3 regions of the Dechloromonas sp. A34 genome follow, and region 2 is predicted to be linked to each of the others. Evidence: predicted binding sites of a transcription regulator. Region 2 holds the regulator's gene; each other region holds the start of a gene.

What was found. Region 2 encodes sigma-54, which starts transcription at its own class of promoters, with help from an activator protein. Its sites were predicted from a motif close to TGGCACGCTTNCTGCTNA; they were not measured.
Region 1: the regulator sigma-54 is predicted to act here: its motif matches at 3,210-3,227, upstream of NQE15_RS08335 (PEP-CTERM sorting domain-containing protein).
Region 3: the regulator sigma-54 is predicted to act here: its motif matches at 5,957-5,974, upstream of rsxA (electron transport complex subunit RsxA).

What each region holds. Positions count from the first base shown of each region.
Region 1 is NZ_CP102486.1:1,642,879-1,649,898, reverse strand. Features, by position in the region: gene NQE15_RS08350 (patatin-like phospholipase family protein) at 1-515, shown strand, start outside; gene NQE15_RS08345 (hypothetical protein) at 483-845, opposite strand; gene dinB (DNA polymerase IV) at 1,110-2,258, opposite strand; gene NQE15_RS08335 (PEP-CTERM sorting domain-containing protein) at 2,543-3,151, opposite strand; tRNA gene NQE15_RS08330 (tRNA-Ser) at 3,663-3,750, opposite strand; gene NQE15_RS08325 (Bax inhibitor-1/YccA family protein) at 3,880-4,572, shown strand; gene rlmD (23S rRNA (uracil(1939)-C(5))-methyltransferase RlmD) at 4,618-5,916, opposite strand; gene NQE15_RS08315 (hypothetical protein) at 6,006-6,443, shown strand; gene NQE15_RS08310 (hypothetical protein) at 6,579-6,803, shown strand; gene NQE15_RS08305 (MBL fold metallo-hydrolase) at 6,859-7,020, opposite strand, start outside.
Region 2 is NZ_CP102486.1:4,711,346-4,718,365, forward strand. Features, by position in the region: gene hprK (HPr(Ser) kinase/phosphatase) at 37-969, opposite strand; gene ptsN (PTS IIA-like nitrogen regulatory protein PtsN) at 979-1,425, opposite strand; gene hpf (ribosome hibernation-promoting factor, HPF/YfiA family) at 1,481-1,804, opposite strand; gene NQE15_RS23480 (RNA polymerase factor sigma-54) at 1,819-3,288, opposite strand; gene lptB (LPS export ABC transporter ATP-binding protein) at 3,317-4,051, opposite strand; gene recX (recombination regulator RecX) at 4,048-4,479, opposite strand; gene recA (recombinase RecA) at 4,472-5,500, opposite strand; gene NQE15_RS23500 (hypothetical protein) at 5,712-5,936, shown strand; gene NQE15_RS23505 (pseudouridine synthase) at 5,950-6,597, shown strand; gene NQE15_RS23510 (sodium:solute symporter family protein) at 6,658-7,020, shown strand, end outside.
Region 3 is NZ_CP102486.1:3,482,346-3,489,365, forward strand. Features, by position in the region: gene rsxG (electron transport complex subunit RsxG) at 1-596, opposite strand, end outside; gene NQE15_RS17400 (RnfABCDGE type electron transport complex subunit D) at 598-1,695, opposite strand; gene rsxC (electron transport complex subunit RsxC) at 1,692-3,149, opposite strand; gene rsxC (electron transport complex subunit RsxC) at 3,206-4,717, opposite strand; gene NQE15_RS17415 (RnfABCDGE type electron transport complex subunit B) at 4,725-5,252, opposite strand; gene rsxA (electron transport complex subunit RsxA) at 5,345-5,923, opposite strand; gene nifL (nitrogen fixation negative regulator NifL) at 6,192-7,020, shown strand, end outside.

The sequences.
Region 1 (7,020 bases), 1.7 Mb from region 2:
GCGATGGCTCGATGCGCCAGCTGGCACCGATCTCCCCAGCCATCCACCTTGGCGCCGAGCGGGTATTGATAATCGGCGCCAGCCGGAAGAACGAACATCAGGATCGACAACGCGTCGACATGCACCCCTCGCTCGCCCAGATTGCCGGTCACGCCCTCTCCAGTATCTTTCTCGACGGCCTCGCCGTCGATATCGAACGCATGCAGCGCATCAACCAGACGCTTTCGGCAATACCGCCGGAGATTCGCCAGCATACGGGCATCCCGCTCCGCCCCATCAAGACATTAGTCATCGCCCCCTCCGACCGGCTGGATCGCATCGCGGCCGAACATGCCAGAGCTTTGCCTTGGGCGGTCCGGGGTTTGCTGCGCGGCGTCGGCGCGATGAACCGCCACGGTGGCGCACTTACTAGCTACCTGCTATTCGAACAGCCCTACACCAGAGCCTTGATCGATCTGGGCTACGCCGACACCATGGCGAGATCAGTCGAGGTCGGGGACTTCCTGCAGCTTTGAGGGGCTGGGTTCATCGGTTTCAATCAACGGGTAAGGATCGGCCACATAGGCCGGGCCTTTCATGACCATGACAATGAAGGCCGCGATGGCCACGGTGATCACCACGGCCCAATGCAGGAGCAGTAGGCTGATGCCATAGATGTCGACCGTAGACACTAGTGTCGACGTGCCCAATTCCAACGCATCGTTCACCAACAGGCGTATCACCAATGATGGCAGGGCAAGCAGCAGGCTGCCTACGACCAGCGCCTTCGGCAGCAGGGCCAGCACCCGGCGCTCCATTCCCGGCGGCGTCACCACGAAGCCGGGGATTCTGTTGAACAGGTTCACATGGCACCTCCCGCCCAACGGGCTTAAAACTCGATGGCAACGAGAAACAATCAAGCGATCGCGAGCAGCAATTCGAAGCAGGACAAGCAAAGCAAATTCACCGGCCTGACAGCCAAGCCCGGCCGGTGAAGCCGACCCGACCATTCATCTTGCTACTTCATTTGACCAGAGGACAGGGCTATGCGTTGCGCACCAAATGCAAAAAATATTTTAATTTTCACCACTTGCTCCCCTCGCCCGCACACCTAAACCATCCTGGGCAGACTAAAACGGCAATTCCGCCTGCACCGGGCAAACCTCAAGCTTGGCTTGATTGCAAGGAATTAAACCGCCGGCCCGCACACCGAGCAACCTGATTTTCTGTGCCAAGGGAACGCGTTTCAGACACTCCCCTGCCGCCTTGCGAATCTCCTCCGCCTCACTCACTTCAACGGGTAACGTGACATCCCTGGTCACTGAGTGGAAATCGGCGTAGCGCAGCTTGATGCCGATGGTTCGGCTGGTATAACCTTTCCGCTTCAGGTCATCCGCCACGCGCACGCACAAGGACGTGAAAATCTCCGACAACTCATTCCTGTCCTGCCTGGCATGCAAATCGCGCTCGAAGGTGCTTTCGCGGCTGATCGACTTGGGCGCCGAATCGGCCAGCAGTTGCCGCTCATCAATGCCATGCGCGATCCGGTGCAGCCAAGCGCCGGTAGTCCGGCCAAACTGGCGGACCAGAAATTCCACCGGGGTCGCCGCCAGTTCGCCGATTGTATGGATACCGAGTCGGCTCAGCCGCTCCGTGCCCTTGGGGCCGATCCCGTTGATTTTCCTGGCGGGCAGCGGCCAGATCCGGTTCGGAACCTCGTCCATGCCGAGGATGGTGAGACCATCCGGCTTGTCCAGATCCGAACAGATTTTCGAGAGCAGCTTGTTTGGGGTAATGCCAATCGAACAGGTCAGCCCTGTAGCTTCAAATACGGCTTGTTTGATCCGTAGCGCCAGCGATTCGGTCTCTTCCGCCAAGTCGCTGAGATCAATATAGATCTCATCAATACCCCGGTCCTCGATCTGCGGCGCAATTGTCGCTACCGCATCCTTGAAACGGCGCGAGCAGTCACGATAAGCATCGAAATTGGCGGGCAGAAGAATGGCATCGGGCGCGAGTCGCGCCGCCTTCATCAGCCCCATCCCCGAATGCACGCCAAGAGCCCTGGCCTCGTAGGTCGACGTGGTGATCACGCCACGACCGACATAATCACGCAGACGCGCAAAACACCGGCTGCCATCGACCTGCTCCAACGGCCGATGGACATTACGTCCGCCAACCACCACCGGCTGCCCGCGCAGTTCCGGGTAACGCAGCAATTCGACTGATGCGAAAAAGGCATCCATATCGAGGTGGGCAATTCGACGAATGCTGTTCATTTTTACAGTATAACAATTTTCCGAACAGACTCCGGCTCTGCGCCAACAGTTACCCCCGAAATCTGTGGATAAGCTTGTGGGTTAGCGCTTGGCAAGCTTCGCACAAAGCTGATTCATCAGCGTTTTTTGGTCCTGCACAAAATATATGCAATGCTGAAAACGCTTGCAGGAAGGCCTTTTCCAATCGATGGGCACAAAAAAAGCGCCAGAATTGGCGCTTATGTCTTTGGTATCTGGTGGGTCCGGTGTGATTCGAAGCACGAGGGGTTTCCCCGCGCCGATTTTCAAGTTCTAGGGAAGCGCCGCCTCAACAACGCCAGCCCCGCCAGGGTTAACAACAAGGAAGACGGTTCCGGAATCGGATTCTCGATCTGAACATAGCTCGAACTACCCGATGCAAACAGGTAGCCGTTATCTGCGACCATCCAATTCACGTTCCCAAAGCCGACAAGGGGGGCGCCTCCCTGAGGATTGCTGTTGAATATCGAGAACATTAGCCCTGAGAACGGCTCATTTTCGTCCGTAGCCGGGCCCGTACCAGTCACATGAAAACTCATAATTGGCGCAGGATCATCAAGAGTGGAGCCAAAGCTATAGGACGTCAGTTCCATGGCGTTGAGCATGTAACTGGAGGAGCCGAGTGTCAGGGTTCCACTTGCCGTTGTACTCATCCCCAGATAAAGCTGAGATGCCGGCAGACCGATAAACCCGTCGCCATAAACTAGGGTCATTCCAACTGAAGTGCCAATCGGAAAATCATCCTCGACAATCGGTAGTGACCAATAGCCACTGACCGTGCCGGCAAATGTGACCGTGACAGTTCCCGCCTGCGCCCAGGGTGCAAAAACGGACAAGGCCACCGCCGTCAGCAAAGGGAGTAAGAGAAATTTCATGGCTTGACCTCGATTGGGATAACGCTGCTTGCGCCGGGCACATGACGCGCAAGCCTTATCAGCAACAAGTACGCCAGCCACCCGAAATACACACCATACAATTGATTCAGAACGTTTTTTGAATTTTTGCGAATTGCCGAAATTCACAAATCACAAACAATATGTAAGATTTCTCGACTAAAAATTGGCAACAAGAATGGTTTCCGGTCATTTTTCTACTTTTCTCAACCCCACCAATGTCAGACCAATAGCAAAATTAGACTCTGACGATCTGTAGTCACGCTACAGGAAACCCGTGAATGGCCACAAAAGCCATCATCCGCCAGTTACCCCCGAAATCTGTGGATAAGCTTGTGGGTTAGCGCTTGGCAAGCTTCGCACAAAGCTGATTCGTCAGCGTCTTTTGGTCCTGCACAAAATATGTGCAGGGCTGGAAACGCTTACGGGAAGGCGTTCTCCAACCGACGGGCAGAAAAAAAGCGCCCGGGTAGGCGCTTTTGTCGTTGGTATCTGGCGGGTCCGGTGAGATTCGAACTCACGATGGATTTCTCCACGCCGGTTTTCAAGACCGGTGCATTCAACCGCTCTGCCACAGACCCCAGACGGCGCGCATGATAGCATAAAGGCCGCGGAGAATATCCGACTGATTCAGTAGGCAATTATTGAAACTTCTACCCGACTCCGCTAGTCTTACCGGCTGAGCAATCCACAGAAAGGGAGCTTCCCGCATGAACACCCACTTCGAGACAATCAATCAAGGCTCATCCGGCCTTGCTCTGCAACAGAACCGCGTTCTCCGCAACACCTACATGCTGCTCGCCTTGAGCATGGTGCCGACGGTTATCGGCGCATTGGTCGGCATCCAGCTGCAGTTCAGCTTCCTGGCCGGCAGCCCCTTTATTGCATTCATGCTTTTCCTCGGCGTCGCCTGGGGCTTCATGTACGGAATCGAGAAGAACAAGAACAGCGCCTTGGGGGTTGGCCTGCTGCTCGGCTTTACGTTCTTCATGGGCCTGATGCTCTCCCGCATCCTGCAAGTCGCCCTCGGTTTTTCCAATGGCAGCTCGATGATTGCGATGGCGGCCGCCGGCACCGGCGCAGTCTTCTTCACGATGGCCAGTATTGCCAGCGTCAGCAAGCGTGACTTCAGCAACATGGGCAAGTTCCTGTTCGTCGGCATGATCGTCATCCTGCTCGCCGCCCTCGCTAACATCTTCTTCCAGATTCCGGCGCTCGCGCTGGCCATTTCGGCCGCCGCCGTGATGATCTTTTCGGCCTACATCCTGTATGACATCAGCCGCATCATGCAAGGTGGCGAAACCAATTATGTCAGCGCGACTCTGGCGGTCTATCTCGACATCTACAATGTATTCGTCAGTCTGCTGCACCTGATCATGGCCTTCACGGGCGATCGCGACTAAGCCGTTCCCGACGGAATCGACAAGGGCGGCCACGGCCGCCCTTTTTCATGGCCGTTCGAATACGGCGATCGACTCGACATGCGCCGTATGCGGGAACATGTTGACCGCTCCGGCCGCAACAAAGCGGTAACCCTTGTCCGACACCAGAACGGCCGCATCGCGGGCCAGCGTTGCCGGATTGCAGGAGACGTAGACGATGCGGCGCGGTGCATCCTCGCCCAACGCCTTGACGAGCTCAAGCGCACCTTCGCGTGGAGGATCGATCAGCATCTTGTCGAAGCGCCCCAGTGCGACCAGCGACGCCTCGGTACATTCGAACAGATTGGCGACACCGAACGCGACATTGCCGTCCAAACCATTTTCAGTTGCGCTTTCGCGCCCGCGCCGAACCAGCGCTTCGCTACCCTCGATACCAACCACGGTGGCGCCGGAACGGGCAATCGGCAGGGTGAAGTTGCCGAGGCCGCAGAACATGTCGGCGATGCGTTCGCCGGCTTGCGGGTCGAGCAAACGCAATGCCCGGCGGACGAGCAGGCGATTGACCGCATGATTGACCTGGGTGAAATCGGTTGGCCGAAAATCCAGCTCAAGATCAAACTCGGGCAAGGTGTACGACAGGCGCGGCCCTGGCACCGGATAGAAACGATAAGCTGTATCCGGTCCTTTCGGTTGCAGATAGAACACGATATCGTGGCGATCGGCAAAATCGCGCAGAAGTTGTTCGTCGCGAGCATTCAGCGGCTCCAGGATACGCAGAAGCAGAGCAGTACATTTCTCGCCAACAGCGATTTCTACCTGCGGCAAGCGCTCGGCGACCGACAGCACAGCGAACAATTCGCGCAAAGGCACGAGCAATGCCGAAACATGCGGCGGCAATACATCGCATCCCCGCATGTCGGTGATGTAGCTACTGCGCCGCTCATGAAAACCGACCAGCACCCCACCTTTTTTTGCCACCTTACGTACAGCGAGCCGCGCCCGATGCCGATATCCCCAGGGCGCGCCGTGAATCGGCGGCAAAATGGTCTCCGGTCGAACGCGCCCGATATGCCAAAGGCTGTCTTCCAGCACCCGTTGCTTGGCTGCGACCTGAGCCGATGGCTCCATATGCTGCATGGCGCAGCCGCCGCAAACGCCGTAATGCACACAACGCGGAATCACCCGTGCCGTCGAAGGCTTTAGAACAGCAACCAGATGTGCCAACTCGTAGCTCGGTTTTCGCCGAAAGCTGGCATATTCAACGGTCTCCCCGGGCAGGGCGCTATCGACAAATACAGTCTTGCCTTCGAGGCGGGTGATACCCCTCGCTTCGTGATCCAGCGATTCGATGATCCCGATCGGCACGGTCAGCTCCGAAAAAGCACGAATTCTATCAATCGGTTACACTAAGCGCTATGGCTCGTGAATTGATTACATCCTGGAGTGACTATCAGGTGGCGATCGACCGCCTGCTGGGCTTGGCCTGTCGAAAAATCCAAATCTATGACCAGGATATCGGCCAACTCAAGCTGGAAACGCCTTCCCGCCTGGATGCGTTGAAACGCGTACTGCAAGGCCCAGAGCAGGATGCTCTGCAAATAGCCGTACGCGATGCAACGGCTCTGCGCAAGGTGCATCCCTTGCTCAACAACTTGCTGACAACATACAGCCACCGTCTGCTGGCCCAGCAAACATCCGAGCAGCTTGCGCATCTGCGTGACAGCATGATTCTCGTTGATGACAGACATGCGCTGATTCGTTTCGACCACGACCAAGCAAGAAGCAAACTCCTGATCGATGAAGCCGATGAAGTCAGGCCTTACCTGATCCGCTTTGCGGAAATACTTTCTGAGGGCGGCGAGTCCATTAGCAGCTCCACGCTAGGTCTTTGATACGCAATCGCCATGCCGCAGCGCAGCATTCGGTGCCAAAACAACCAAAACGTTGCTATAATCGCGCGCTGATCAGGCAGTTCTGATCTCCGAAAATTTTTGGCTTTTGCTGGTACTTGTCGATAAGGAAACCCCATGAATAAGTCTCTACTCGTTGCTGCCCTGCTTGCTGTTGCCCTGACCGCTTGCGGCAAGAAGGAAGCCCCGGCTCCGGTTGCTGCTCCGGCTCCTGCCGCCGCCCCGGCCCCTGAAGCCGCCAAGCCCGCTGAAGCCGCTCCGGCTCCGGCCGCTGACGCTGCCAAGCCGGCCGAAGCTGCCCCGGCCCCGGCTGCTGCTCCGGCCACTGAGGAAAAGAAGTAATCTTCTTGCATCGCAAAAACGGGGCTTCGGCCCCGTTTTTTTATTTCTTTCCAACTCATACAATCTGCCGCCAGTCGAACCCCGAATCTGGCGTAGCCACACCGACCCAACTCTCGGCGCACCCCAAGACCCGCGCTAAGGCACCAACCGCCAGTTTCGGCAGGTTGTTGCGCTCGCTAAGGTGAGCTGCAACCAGATGTTGCAGGCGGGAACAATC
Region 2 (7,020 bases):
GGATGGCCGGCCGGCAGCGGTGCTATCGCCGCCCGATTATTCGTCGTCCAGCATCATGCGCTGCTGGCGGTCCATGAAATCCTGCATGCTGTCGATGCCGCGTAATTGCAGAATGGTATTGCGCACTGCAGCCTCCAGCAGAACGGCCAGATTGCGGCCGGCAGCGACCGGAATTACGACCTTGCGAATCGGCACGCCGAGCACTTCCTGGGTCTGGGCATCGAGCGGTAAACGGGGTGCATCGCCTGCAGCAACCGTCTTCTGCAAATGGACGATCAGTTTCAGCCGCATTTTTCGGCGCGAAGCAGTTTCACCAAAGATGGTACGGATATTGAGCAGCCCGAGACCGCGTACCTCGAGGAAATCCCGCAACATGCCGGGACACCGGCCATCAATCGTCGCTGGTGCTATGCGCGCCATTTCGACGACATCATCAGCCACCAGGCCATGGCCGCGGGAGATCAGTTCAAGGGCAAGCTCGGATTTGCCGACGCCGGAATCGCCGGTGATCAGAACGCCCATGCCCAGCACATCCATGAAGACGCCATGTAGGTTGACGGTGTCTGCCAGGCGAGCCGAGAGGTAGATGCGCAGCAGGTCGATCACCGCCGAGCAAGGCTTGGGCGAGAGAATCAGGGGGGTACCGGACTGCGTACACGCATCCGTCACCAGATCGGGAGGAACCAGTCCGTCGGCAACGATGACCGCGGGTGGCTGGGCGCTGAGCAAGTCGGTGAACATCTGGCCGAAACGCCGCTCACCGATGCGCTCAGCCCACTCGTACTCGGCAAAGCCAAGGACTTGCAGGCGCTCGGGATGAATGATGTTGATATGGCCGACAACATCTGCCCCGTAATTGTTCGAAAGCTTGATCTCGATCCGGCGTTCGGTCTGTTGGCCGATCACCCAGCTCAACAGCAGCTTTTCGCGGTTATCGTCGTAGAGCTGGGTCAGACTGATATGGCGCACGAGCGTTGATCAGGACTGAAAGAGCGCGACGACGGACGCCGGGTCCGGGGCGGCCTGCAGTGCATCGCGGAAGGCGCGATCGGCAAAACGCTGGGCCAGCTCGGAGAGAATCTGAAGATGCTCTTCGGTGGCCTGTTCGGGCACCAGAAGGACAAAGAGCAGATTGACCGGGCGGCCATCGGGTGAATCGAAAGGGACCGGAGTCGCCAGGCGCAGGAAGGCACCGGCCGCATTTTTCAGACCCTTGATCCGGCCATGAGGAATGGCAATGCCCTGACCAAGTCCGGTCGAGCCGAGTTTCTCACGGGCAAACAGGCTGTCGAATATAACCGAGCGCGCCAAGCCGAGATGCGACTCGAAGAGCTGGCCGGCCTGTTCAAAGACCCGTTTCTTGCTGCTGGCCTCAAAGTCGAGAAGCACCTGCGAGGCCGACAGAATGTTGCTTAGAGGGTTCATAAGGGGAAGGGGTAAAGCAAGGGGCCGCAGCTACAGCGCTGCGGCCGATCGGCGCTTATTCAGCAACGTCGAGCGCAGGCTTTTCACCGCGATGGTGATCCTGCACTTTTTGCTTGTATTTGAGAACCTGGCGATCCAGCTTGTCGAACATGGCGTCGATGGCGGCATAGAGATCGTCGCCGGATTCTTCGACATGCATGTCCTTGCCGGGCACATGGACGGTAACTTCGGCCTTCTGTTTGAGTTTCTCGACAGACAGGACGACGCTCACACCGGTTACCTTGTCAAAATGGCGAACCACGGGATCCAGCTTGTTTTCCACGTACTCGCGCAAGGCGGGGGTAACTTCGATGTGGTGACCAGCGATCTGCAGATTCATGTTTTCTCCTCTCTCTACAGGGTCTTGCGTAAATTGACCGGCGGGATGTTGAGCGACTCGCGGTATTTGGCTACCGTGCGTCGGGCGACAACGATTCCCTGCTGGCCTAGTATTTCGGATAATTGACTATCCGACAAGGGCTTCTTGCCGTCCTCGGCTCCGATCAACTGCTTGATCAGAGCGCGGATGGCGGTGGCGGAACAAGCTCCGCCGGTGTCGGTAGCAACATGGCTACCGAAGAAGTATTTCAGCTCAAAAATGCCCCGCGGCGTCGCCATGTATTTCTGGCTGGTGACGCGGGAGACGGTCGATTCATGCAGGCCGAGAATGTCGGCGATTTCGCGCAACACCAGCGGCCGCATGGCGACTTCGCCATGCTCGAAAAACTGGCGCTGGCGATCGACGATGGCCTGGGTTACGCGGTGGATGGTCTCGAAGCGCTGCTGGACGTTCTTGATCAACCAGCGGGCCTCCTGCAACTGGCCGGTCAGGTTGCCATTGCCCCGGCGCTGGCGGGAGAGTATCTCGGCATACAGGCGGTTGATGCGCAGGCGGGGATAGGCATCCGGATTGATGTAGGCCGTCCACTTGTTCTTGAGCTTTTTGACGATGACGTCAGGCGTAATGTAGCGCGCCTCGACCTGGGCAAAACCGGCCCCCGGCCGCGGATTCAGACGAGTGATCAGAGCGTGCGCCGCGCGCAGCGCCTCGTCGTCGCAGCCGGTCAGGCGGCGAATCTTGACGAAATCCCGGGCGGCCAGCAACTCGAGGTGCTTTTCGACGATGGCCAGGGCCAACGGCTGTTCGGCACAGGGCTGCAGGGCCTTGAGTTGCAGGGCCAGGCATTCCTGCGGGCTGCGCGCGCCAATCCCGGTCGGATCGAAGTGCTGGATATGATGCAGGGCGATTTCGAGCTCTTCGAGCTCGATCTCGTATTCCGGCGGCAGAGTTTCAAGAAGTTCCAGCAAGGAAGCCGACAGGTAGCCGTCATCGTCGAGGGCTTCGATCAGGAAGCGGACCAGGGCACGATCGCGCTCGGTCAGCTGGGTCATGCCCAGTTGCCAGCCGAGATGATCGCGCAGGCTGATGGTGCCGGCATGAATGTCCTGGGCATCGCTATCGTCGTCCTCGTCGCGCCCGGCACCGGTAAAGGTCCCAGCATCCGAGCTCCAGCGATCGTCGTCGACATCGGAGGGGGCTGATGGCACATCCATTTCACGGTCGTCGCGGGCATCGCGCTCTTCGCGTTCGACCTTCTGTTCGCGCTCACCTTCGCTGGTCTGCGGCGAGTCGAACTGCTGAGCCGCGGTAAAGGTCTCGCTGCCACCGTCGTCGTCGCGCTCCAGCATCGGATTTTCGAGCAGATAGCGTTCGATTTCCTGCTGCATTTCCACCGTCGACAGCTGTAGCAGCTTGATCGACTGCTGCAACTGGGGGGTCAGCGCCAGATGCTGGGATAGTTTGAGTTGGAGGGCAGGTTTCATCGGTTGGGATAGGGGCGCTGCTTAACGGTCAGAGCTTGAAATGCTCGCCGAGATAAACCTTGCGGACGCTTTCATTCTCCACGATTTCGTTCGGCCGTCCAGCGGCGAGTACGCGGCCAGCGTTAATAATGTACGCATGGTCGCAAATACCGAGGGTCTCGCGGACGTTGTGGTCAGTGATCAGCACACCGATACCGCGCTCCTTGAGGAAGCGGATGATTTTCTGAATTTCCAGGACGGCGATCGGGTCGACGCCGGCAAAGGGTTCGTCGAGCAGAATGAAGCGAGGATTGGTGGCCAGCGCCCGGGCGATTTCGACCCGCCGCCGCTCACCGCCGGAGAGTGCGGCGGCGTTGACGTGGCGGACATGGCCGATATGCAGTTCGCCGAGCAGACCCTCGAGGCGGTCATTGACTTCCTCTTCGGGCAACTTGAGCAGTTCGAGGATGGCCCGGATGTTTTCCTCGACATTGAGCTTGCGGAAGACCGAGGCCTCCTGCGGCAAGTAGGAAAGACCCTGCCTGGCCCGGCTGTGCATCGGCAGATGGGTCAGCCGGGCATCGTCGATATAGACCTCGCCGCCATCGGCCGGCACCAGGCCGACAATCATGTAGAAGCAGGTGGTTTTGCCGGCCCCGTTCGGTCCGAGCAGGCCGACAACCTCGCCGGCGGCGACCTCGAACGAAACGTCCTCGACCACGGTGCGCGCCTTGTAGCGCTTTTTCAGGTTATGGGCCGAGAGCTTGGAGATCGGGGCGTTCATTGGCTGGCTCCGCGCATGACCCGGCGGATGGCATCGCCCGAGAAGCCGCGGTATTGCAGAAAGCGCATCTGCTTGGCCCGCTCTTCCGGGGTCTGCGGCAACTGGCCAAATTTCTTGGCCCACACCGACTGGCAGCGCTCGCCCTCGTCACCGCCTTCGGGCAGGGCGGCGGCGATGTCGTCGTCACCGACCCCGGTCTGCCGCAACTCCTGTTTCAGCCGCGCATTACCGTAACGGCCGGCACGGGCCACGACGCGTTGCCGGGCAAAGCGGTGGTCGGAGAGCAGATTCTGGGCTTGCAGGGTGTCGAGCACGGCCGCGAGCTGCTCTTCCGACTCGGCGGCGCCAGCGAGTTTGGCCTTCAACTCGGCCCGGCTGTGTTCGCGCCGGGTCAAGAGTTTCAGGGCACGAACGCGCAAATCAGACATCAGCCTTGGCAGCCTTGACCGGCTTGATGACGTTGGTGCTGGCGGCCTCGCGGATGCCGGCCTCGATTTCCTGGGCGATTTCCGGATGGCTGCGCAGGAATTCTCGGGCGTTGTCCTTGCCCTGGCCGATTTTCTCGCCCTTGTAGGCATACCAGGCGCCGGATTTCTCGACCAGCTTGTGGGCGACACCCATTTCGACGATTTCGCCGTGGCGGGAAATACCTTCGCCGTACAGAATGTCAAAAATGGCTTCGCGGAACGGTGGCGAGACCTTGTTCTTGACGACCTTGACCTTGGTTTCGCTGCCGATGACTTCATCGCCCTTCTTGATCGAGCCGATGCGGCGGATATCGAGGCGCACGGAAGCGTAGAACTTCAGCGCATTGCCACCGGTCGTCGTTTCCGGCGAACCGAACATGACTCCGATCTTCATCCGGATCTGGTTGATGAAGACGACCAGGGTGTTGGTCTTCTTGATGTTGGCGGTCAGCTTGCGCAGGGCCTGGCTCATCAGCCTGGCGTGCAGGCCGACCATCTGGTCGCCCATTTCGCCTTCGATTTCGGCACGTGGGGTGAGGGCGGCGACCGAGTCGATGACGATGATGTCGACCGAACCGGAGCGGACCAGCATGTCCGAGATTTCGAGGGCCTGTTCGCCGGTATCCGGCTGCGAGATCAGCAGGTCGCCGACATTGACGCCGAGCTTTTGCGCATATTGCGGATCGAGGGCGTGTTCGGCATCGATGAAGGCGGCGACGCCACCGAGTTTCTGCATTTCGGCGATAACCTGCAGACAGAGCGTGGTCTTGCCCGAGGATTCCGGTCCGTAGATTTCAACGACCCGGCCGCGCGGCAGTCCGCCAACGCCCAGGGCAATATCCAGACCCAGCGATCCGGTGGACACCACCTGGATGCCTTCGTCGATTTCGGCATCGCCCATCTTCATGATGGAGCCTTTACCGAACTGCTTTTCGATCTGTTGCAGCGCTGCGGCGAGCGCCTTTGCCTTGTTGTCGTCCATGGAGGTACCTCGAAATTTGAGCGGATTATGGCACAGGGGCCGAAGATGGAACAGAAATTGCTGAGCCGAAAATCAGCGGATTTGGCGCGAAATATGCATATGGCAAACCGCGATTTTGGCCGAATACCGATAAACACGGGTATATTTTCGGCGGCCACTTCTGGCCGCCCCAGGTTACTGGTTATAAATACAGTACATTTTAGGTAGTCACTTGGCAAGATTATTTTTCCTTTCACCGGCCTCGGGGAAACTGCTGTTCGGCCTTGCCCTGGCCGCTGCCACAGCATTCGCCCAGGCCAGGCCCGCCCCGTGGTATTGGTGGGTCAGCAAGGTCGATGGGGCCCGCGTTTGCCTGCAGACCTCTCCGGGCAGCGGCTGGTATCGCGATGGCGGACCGTACCGCAACGGCCGCTGCGGCGCCGATCTGGCACGCTGAAGCAGAGCCACCGATGATCTATACCCCGCCGGCCGATACCGGCCTCAGCATCATCTACGCCGACGACAGTCTGCTCGTGCTCGACAAGCCGGCGGGGCTGCTCTCGGTGCCGGGACGCGGCGCCGACAAGGCCGACTGCCTGGCCAGCCGCGCCCAGGCCAATTTTCCGGATGCGCTGACCGTGCATCGGCTCGACATGTCGACTTCAGGCCTGCTCCTGATGGCCCGCGGAGAAGCCATGCAGCGCGCGCTGTCCCGATTGTTCGAGGACCGCCGGGTCGACAAGCGCTATCTCGCCGTGGTCGACGGCTACCTGGAAAGCGAGAGCGGCGAGGTCGACCTGCCGCTGATCTGCGACTGGCCGAACCGCCCCCGACAAAAGGTGGATTTCGAAGTCGGCAAGCGCTCACTGACGAAATTCCGAAGATCTGGCTTCGATCCGCATACCGGATGTAGCCGGGTCGAACTGGAGCCGGTGACTGGCCGTTCGCACCAGTTGCGGGTCCATATGGCCGCGCTCGGCCACCCGATCCGCGGCGACGAACTCTACGGACCGGACCCCGAACCCGGCGAACGCCTGCTCTTGCATGCCACGGATCTGGCCTTTGTCCATCCGCTAAGCGCCGTCGCCCTGCGCTTTCACAGCGACGCTCCGTTCTAACCGCCGAAAACCTTATAATTCCCGCGTTTTCAATCCCTTGCCGACGTCGCTCGGAGAATCATGCTGATCTGGTTCGTCGTTCTCTACCTGATGCTTTCCATCGGCATTGGCCTCTATGTCGCGACCCGCGTCCATAGCGCCAAGGATTTCGCGGTAGCCGGGCGCCATCTGCCGCTGCCGGTCGTCACCGCCACCGTGTTCACCACCTGGTTCGGGGCCGAAGCGGTGTTCGGCGTCTCCGCGACCTTCGTCAAGGAAGGCCTGCGCGGCGTCGTCGCCGATCCTTTCGGTTCCTCGCTGTGCCTGATCATCGCCGGCATCTTCTTCGCCAAGAAGCTCTACAAACTTAACATCCTGACCCTCGGCGACTACTTCCGGATGCGCTACAACCGCACCGTCGAAGTGCTGACCACGCTCTGTATC
Region 3 (7,020 bases), 1.2 Mb from region 2:
ATTTCAGATTTGTGGGCGGCGAAGAACTCCAGCCCGCCCTTGACCGCCTTGACCACGGCGCGCGGCGTGATGGTCGCGCCGGCGAACTGGTCGAAGATCCCGTTATCCTTCTTGACGCCCCACTTGTCCGGCGTCGGCTCGCCCAGGGACTTGCCGTCGAAACTCTTGATCCAGGCATCCTTCTTGACCTCGATCTTGTCACCCAGGCCGGGGGTCTCGACATGCTTGAGAACGCGCACCCCCAAGGTCCGGCCCTCGAGATCGACGGCCATCAGTACCTGGATATCGCCGGCGTACCCCCGTTCGGCCACTTTGAAGAGGGCCGCCTTGACCGTTTCACCCTGGCGAGCCCGGTAAATGGTCACGGTTTTGCCGTCTTTTTGCAGCTCGACCGTATCTTTGAGGAAATCGTTATCGGCCATGCCCTGCGGCAAGACCTCCGACAAGGAATCGCGCAAGTCCTTGGCCTCGGCCGCGGCGATGGCCTCGCTGGTAGCACTGGAAGCCAGGGCCAGCGCGCCACTGGCGAGCAAGGCAATGGTCCCTAGCAACACCGGCTGGTAGCCGATCTTTTCGCGGAAAGATTCAAAATTCATCTCAGGCTCCCTTGTTTTCCGGAATATCGAGTGGCTTGCCCTTGCGATCGCGGCCGAGGATGCGCGGCTTGACCAGGCGGTCGATGACCGGGGTCAGCGCATTCATCAGCAGTACGGCGAAGGCCATCCCCTCGGGATAAGCGCCGTAAGTCCGGATCACCCAGGTCAGGAAGCCGATGCCCAGCCCGAAGACGATCTGGCCGCTAGCGGTATTGGGCGAGGTGACGTAATCGGTGGCGATGAAGAAGGCGCCGAGCATGAGCGCGCCGGACAGCAGATGGGCCGAGACGCTCAAGTAGTGAGCCGGATCGACGGCATGGCCGATCGCCGCCGGAATCGCCACGCCGGCCAGCACCGCAACCGGGGTATGCCAGGTGATCACGCGGGTGATCAGCAGATACAGGCCACCGGCAAAGATCAGCATCGACGCCGATTCGCCGAAGCTGCCGGAACGGGCGCCGATCCAGGAAAGCGCCGGGGCATGCTCGCCGGCCAGCGAATGCAGCAGATCGATACCGCGCGACATCTCGGTCTTGGCATAGCCGAGCAGCGAGGCACTGGCCATGGCATCGGGCTGCGGCAGGCTGGTCAGAAAAATGCGCAGGCCATCGATGAAATCGGGGGCGGCCAATGTGGTCAGCGGCAGCGGATAGACCCATTGGGTCAGTGGCACCGGGAACGAGATCAGCAAGGCGACACGGGCCACCATGGCGGGATTGAAGACGTTCTGCCCGACGCCGCCGAACACCTGCTTGCCGATCACGATGGCGAGGAAGCCGCCGACCACGGCAACCCACCAGGGCGCCCAGGGCGGCAGGGTAAGCGCCAGCAGCCAGCCGGTGAGCAGGGCCGAACCGTCGAACAGCGTCCGCTTGATGCGGGTGACCCCCATCAGTTTCAGCGACAGCGCTTCGAAGCCGAGGCAGGACAGGATGGTCAACAACCAGAGGAAGAAGGATGGCCAGCCGAACAGCCAGAAGCCGTAGAGCGTGGCGGGGACGAGCGCCATCTGGACACGGAACATGGTGCGCGTCACCGAATTGCCACCATGAGCATGCGGCGAGGCAATAGGCTGGGCGGATAGGACAGTCGAAGTCATACGGTTTCTCCTTGTTTTGCTGCGTCGAGCGCAGCGGCCGCCTGCGCGGCGGCGCGTTCGGCTTTACGTCGGGCGGCCGCCTCGACCTTTTCCCGCGCCTCGCGCTCCAGACGCTCCTGGCGAGCCAGGGCAAGCTTCTTGGTCGATTCGGTACGCAACTGCGTACGCTGACGCGCCGAAAGATCACCCTTTGCGTGATAGAAGTACTGGACCAGCGGAATGTGCGACGGACAGACATAGGCACAGCAGCCGCAGGCGATGCAGTCGGTCAATCCGAGATCTGCGGCGCCGTCGAGGTCGTCGTTGCGGATGCGCGCACTCATCTCCAGCGGCAGCAGCCCCATCGGGCAAGCCTTGACGCAACTGCCGCAACGGATGCATGCCTCGGGCTCATAGCGGGCAGACTCCTCGGCATCGAGGAGCAGAATGCCACTCGTCCCCTTGATCACCGGCACCCTGGCATGGGGCAGAACGGAACCCATCATGGGCCCTCCCATGACCATCTTCGCCGCCGCGCCCTTGACGCCACCGGTGAAGGCAATCAGGTCGCTGACCAAGGTGCCGATCGGCACCTCGTAGTTGCCGGGCATTCCTGCAGCCTTGCCATTCAAGGTCATCAGACGGCTGACCAAGGGACGGTTCAGGCACACGGCGTCATGGACGGCATAGGCCGTGCCGACGTTATGGACGATCACGCCAACGTCGGCCGCACGCGCGTCGGAAGGCACTTCACGGCCGGCGAGCTCGACGATCAACTGACGATCCGAACCCATCGGATAACGCGCCGGAACCGGCACGATACGCACTTCGGCAAACCCCGACGATGCCTCGCGCATCGCGGCAATCGCCTCCGGTTTGTTGTCCTCGATACCGACCTTTGCCTGGCGCGCGCCGGTGGCAATCAACATCAGCCGGATGCCGGAAACGATCGCCGCGGCACGGTCGCGCATCAGGCGGTCATCGCAGGAAAGATAGGGTTCGCATTCGCTGCCGTTGATGATCAGCGTGTCGATGCTTGAACGCCGCCCAAGACTCAGTTTGACTGACGATGGGAAGGTCGCCCCGCCCAACCCGACCACCCCGGCGGCGGCGACAAGATCGGCGATCTCCGTCGGCGCCAGCGCAAAGGGGTTGGCCGGCCGCTCGTTGTCGAGCCAGCGGTCGTCGCCGTCGGCATCCAGGGAGATTGCTACGCCCGGCAGACCAGAGGCGTGCGGCGCGGTAATCTCGCCGATCGCGCTGACGATGCCGGAGGTCGGCGCGTGCAGCGGCGCCGAGATATTGCCTTGGGCGGCAGCAATCAACTCGCCTTTGAGAACCTTCTGACCAACCATGACCACCGGCCGGGCCGGCGAGCCGACATGCTGCGACAGCATCAGGTGCAGGCGCGGCGGGATCGGCAGGCGCCGGACGGGCTGATCGGCAGCCGGCCGCTTATGGTCGGCCGGATGCACCCCCAGCCGTTGCCGAGGAAGGATTGGAAAAGGTTCATGAAGCCCATGACACGCCCCTAGCTGACCGTACTCTGGTCCGCCTGCGCGGCGGCAGCGGCCGCAGCCGCAGCTCGCTCAGCCTTGCGTTTTGCAGCCGCCTCGACCTTCTCGCGATTTTCGCGGTCCAGGCGTTCCTGGCGCTGCAAGGCCATTTTTTTGGTCGCATCGTTGCGCAGCTTGGCGCGATCCTGCGACGCCATCTCGCCCTTGGCGTGGACAAAAAACTGGACCAGCGGAATCTTCGACGGGCAGACGTAGGCGCAGCAGCCGCAGGCGATACAGTCCTTGAGACCGAGGTCGATTGCTTCACCATAGACTTCGTTGCGGATGCGCGAGCTCATTTCGAGCGGCAGCAGGCCCATCGGACAAGCCTTGACGCAGCTGCCGCAGCGGATGCACGGATTCGGCTCCTGCTCGGCGACCTCGGCCGTATCGAAAGCCAGGATGCCGCTCGTGCCCTTGACCACCGGCACCCGCCAGTGCGGAATCTGCATGCCCATCATCGGCCCGCCCATGATCCGCCGCGCCAGGCCGAGACCATCGCCCTTCAGACCGCCGGCGAAGGCGATGACTTCTTCGGCCAGAGTGCCGATGCGGACTTCGATGTTGCCGGGCTGGCTGGCGCATTGACCGTTCAGGGTCACCAGCCGCGAAATCAGCGGCTTGCCTTCGCGCACGGCGGCGCGCACGGCGAGCGCCGTGCCGACGTTATGGACGATCACGCCGATGTCGGCCGGCCGGCCGTCAGCCGGCACTTCGATGCCGGTCAGTTCCTGGATCAGCTGTTTTTCCGAGCCCATCGGGTAGCGTGCCGGTATCGGCCGGATCTGCACATTGGCGAAGGGGCTGGCCGATGCCTGCATGGCGGCAATGGCTTCCGGCTTGTTGTCCTCGACGCCGACCAGCGCGACGCCGGCACCGGTGGCATGGAGCATGATGCGGATGCCATCGACGATGCCGGCCGCCTGGTCGCGCATCAGGCGGTCGTCACAGGAGAGATAGGGCTCGCACTCGCCGCCATTCATGACCAGCGTCGTCACCTTGGCGCGCGAGGCGCCGATCAGCTTGACCGCCGACGGGAATGCCGCGCCGCCGAGGCCGACGACACCGGCCGCCGCGACGCGCGGGCCGATTTCGGCTGCACTCAGTGCAAACGGGTCGGCGCAGCCGTGCAGTTCGACCCACTCGTCGGCACCGTCGGCTTCGAGAATGATCGCCGGCAGGCTCAAGCCGGAAGGATGCGGCGCCGTGATCTCGGTTACCGCCACCACCGTCCCGGAAGTCGGGGCATGAATCGGCGCCGAGACCATGCCTTGGGCATCGGCCAGCAGTTCGCCCTTTTTGACGTGCTGGCCAACCAGCACCACCGGCCGGGCCGGGCCGCCGAGGTGCTGCTGCAGCGGCAGATAGAGCTTGGCCGGAACCGGCATGACGCGCACCGGCTGGTCGGCTGCCGGACGCTTGCGGTCGTCCGGATGAACGCCCCAGTCGTCGCCGAGGAAATGCTGGAAGAGGTTCATCAATCCCATGGTGTTCTCACGCAGCCAAAGGCTTGGGCATGACCCAGTGTTGCAGGGTCACCGGCACCGGCTTCATGGCGAGCGCCTCGGTCGGGCATTTTTCGATGCAGCTGCTGCAGCCGGTGCAGGCTTCGCGCAGCACGTTGTGGATCTGCTTGGCGGCGCCGAGAATGGCGTCGGTCGGGCAAACCTTGATGCAGCGACAGCAGCCGATGCACAGCTCTTCGGCGACGACGGCGATCTTCGGACCGTCGTCGGACATCGCCGAGAGATCGACAGTCAAGCCCAGCTTGGCGGCGATCGAGGTCGCCAGAGCCTTGCCGCCCGGCGGGCAGCAGGTCGGGGCGGCGGTGCCGTCGACAATCGCCGTCGCGGCCCCGGAGCAACCGGGGAACCCGCACTGCCCGCAATTCGAACCGGGCATCATGGCGATCAGTTCATCGACCACCGGGTTGCCCTCGACCTGCAGGAACTTGTTGGCGATGCCGAGGATGATGCCGAGTGCGGCACCGAGGATGGTCAGGCTGAGAATGGCGGCGATCATGTCAAGCCTCCCGATGGGCCGCCCCGAGGGAGGCGGCGCCCCCTTGGGGGGGCAGCGAACAAGGTGAGCGTGGGGGTCATTTTCTATCTCCCTTAGACGTTCAGGCCCGAGAAGCCCATGAAAGCAAGGGCGAGCAGGCTGATGGTGACGAACGCAATCGGCGCGCCGGCAAAGGCGCCCGGGACACGGGCCAGGGCGACGCGCTCGCGCAGGCCGGCAAAGATGAGCAAAACGATGGTGAAGCCAAGCGCCGAACCGAAGCCGTAGAGCAGGCTCTTGAACAGGCTGAACTTCTGCTCGACGTTGAGCAGCGCGACGCCGAGCACGGCGCAGTTGGTGGTGATCAGCGGCAGGTAGATGCCGAGAGACTGGTAGAGGCCGGGGCTGGCCTTCTTGATGAACATCTCGGTAAATTGCACGACCGCCGCAATAACCAGGATGAAGGTCAGGATGCGCAGGTAGCCCAGGCCGAAGGGCTGCAGCATCCAGTTATCGAGCATCCAGGAGGCACCGGCGGCCAGCGTGATGACGAAGGTGGTCGCCAGCCCCATGCCGAGAGCGCTGTCCACACTCTTGGAAACGCCCATCACCGGGCAGAGGCCAAGGAACTTGATCAGCACCACGTTATTGACCAGGGCGGTGGATAGCAGCAGTAAGAGAAATTCGCTCATGGTTGTGAGATTCCAGGTTTTTCCCCTGCCCTCACTGCATAAGGCATGCCAAGCAGCGCCCGGACAACAAAACCCCACAGCGATGCGGCCTTCTGAAGCATGCGCACCAAAACAGGGCGTTTTTGCGGGAAACAAATGTCACAAAGCCGACAGACATTTCGTCGCATTTCCCCCGAAAGCCTGACGACAGGCCGCCATCGGCCTTGCCCAGGCAAAGCGGCACGGATTCTGCTAATCAGTAAAAAACGATCTATCGAGGAGCCCGTTCATGTCGGTCACACCGCTTGCCCAAGCCTGTACAGATACCAAGCAGGAATTGACACTGCCTTCCGAAGCCTATCGCCAGGCGGTGGATCAGGCCGACCTGGCGATTTCGATCACCGACCAGAAAGCCAAGATCCTTTTCGCCAACGAAGCCTTCTCCCGGGTCACCGGCTATGGCCGCGACGAAATCGTCGGCCAGAACGAATCGGTGCTCTCCAACCACACGACCTCAGGCGAAATCTACCAGGCGATGTGGGGTGAGCTATCGGCCCAGAAGCCCTGGTCCGGCAAGCTGCTCAACCGCAGAAAGAACGGCGACCTCTACCTGGCCGAACTGACCATCTCGCCGGTCGTCGATAGCACGGGAATCACCACGCACTACCTCGGCATGCACCGCGACATCACGGAACTGCACCAACTAGAGCGGGCGGTGCAAAACCAGAAGCACCTGATCGAATCGGTGGTCGATGCGGCGCCGATCGCGATCGCCCTGCTCGACCCGAGCGCCCGCGTGCTGCTCGACAACCTGGAATACAAGAAGCTGGTCACCGATCTCGGGGTCAAGGAGCCGGCGCACATGCTGCTCGACAGCCTGGCCCCGATGTGGCGCGAATCGCTGGCCGGCAACCCCAAAGGTTGCAGCTTCTTCAACCGCGAAGTGCGCATCGACCGTCCGGCCGGGCGCGCCCGCTGGCTGTCGGTGACCACCTCGGTGATCGACATGCAAAGCAACTGCGCCGACAGCTACTTCTGCGCCACCGGCCAGCCCGGACTGCTGCTCGCCATTGCCGACGTCACCAACCTGCGCGACGAACAGGAACGCACCCGCGCCG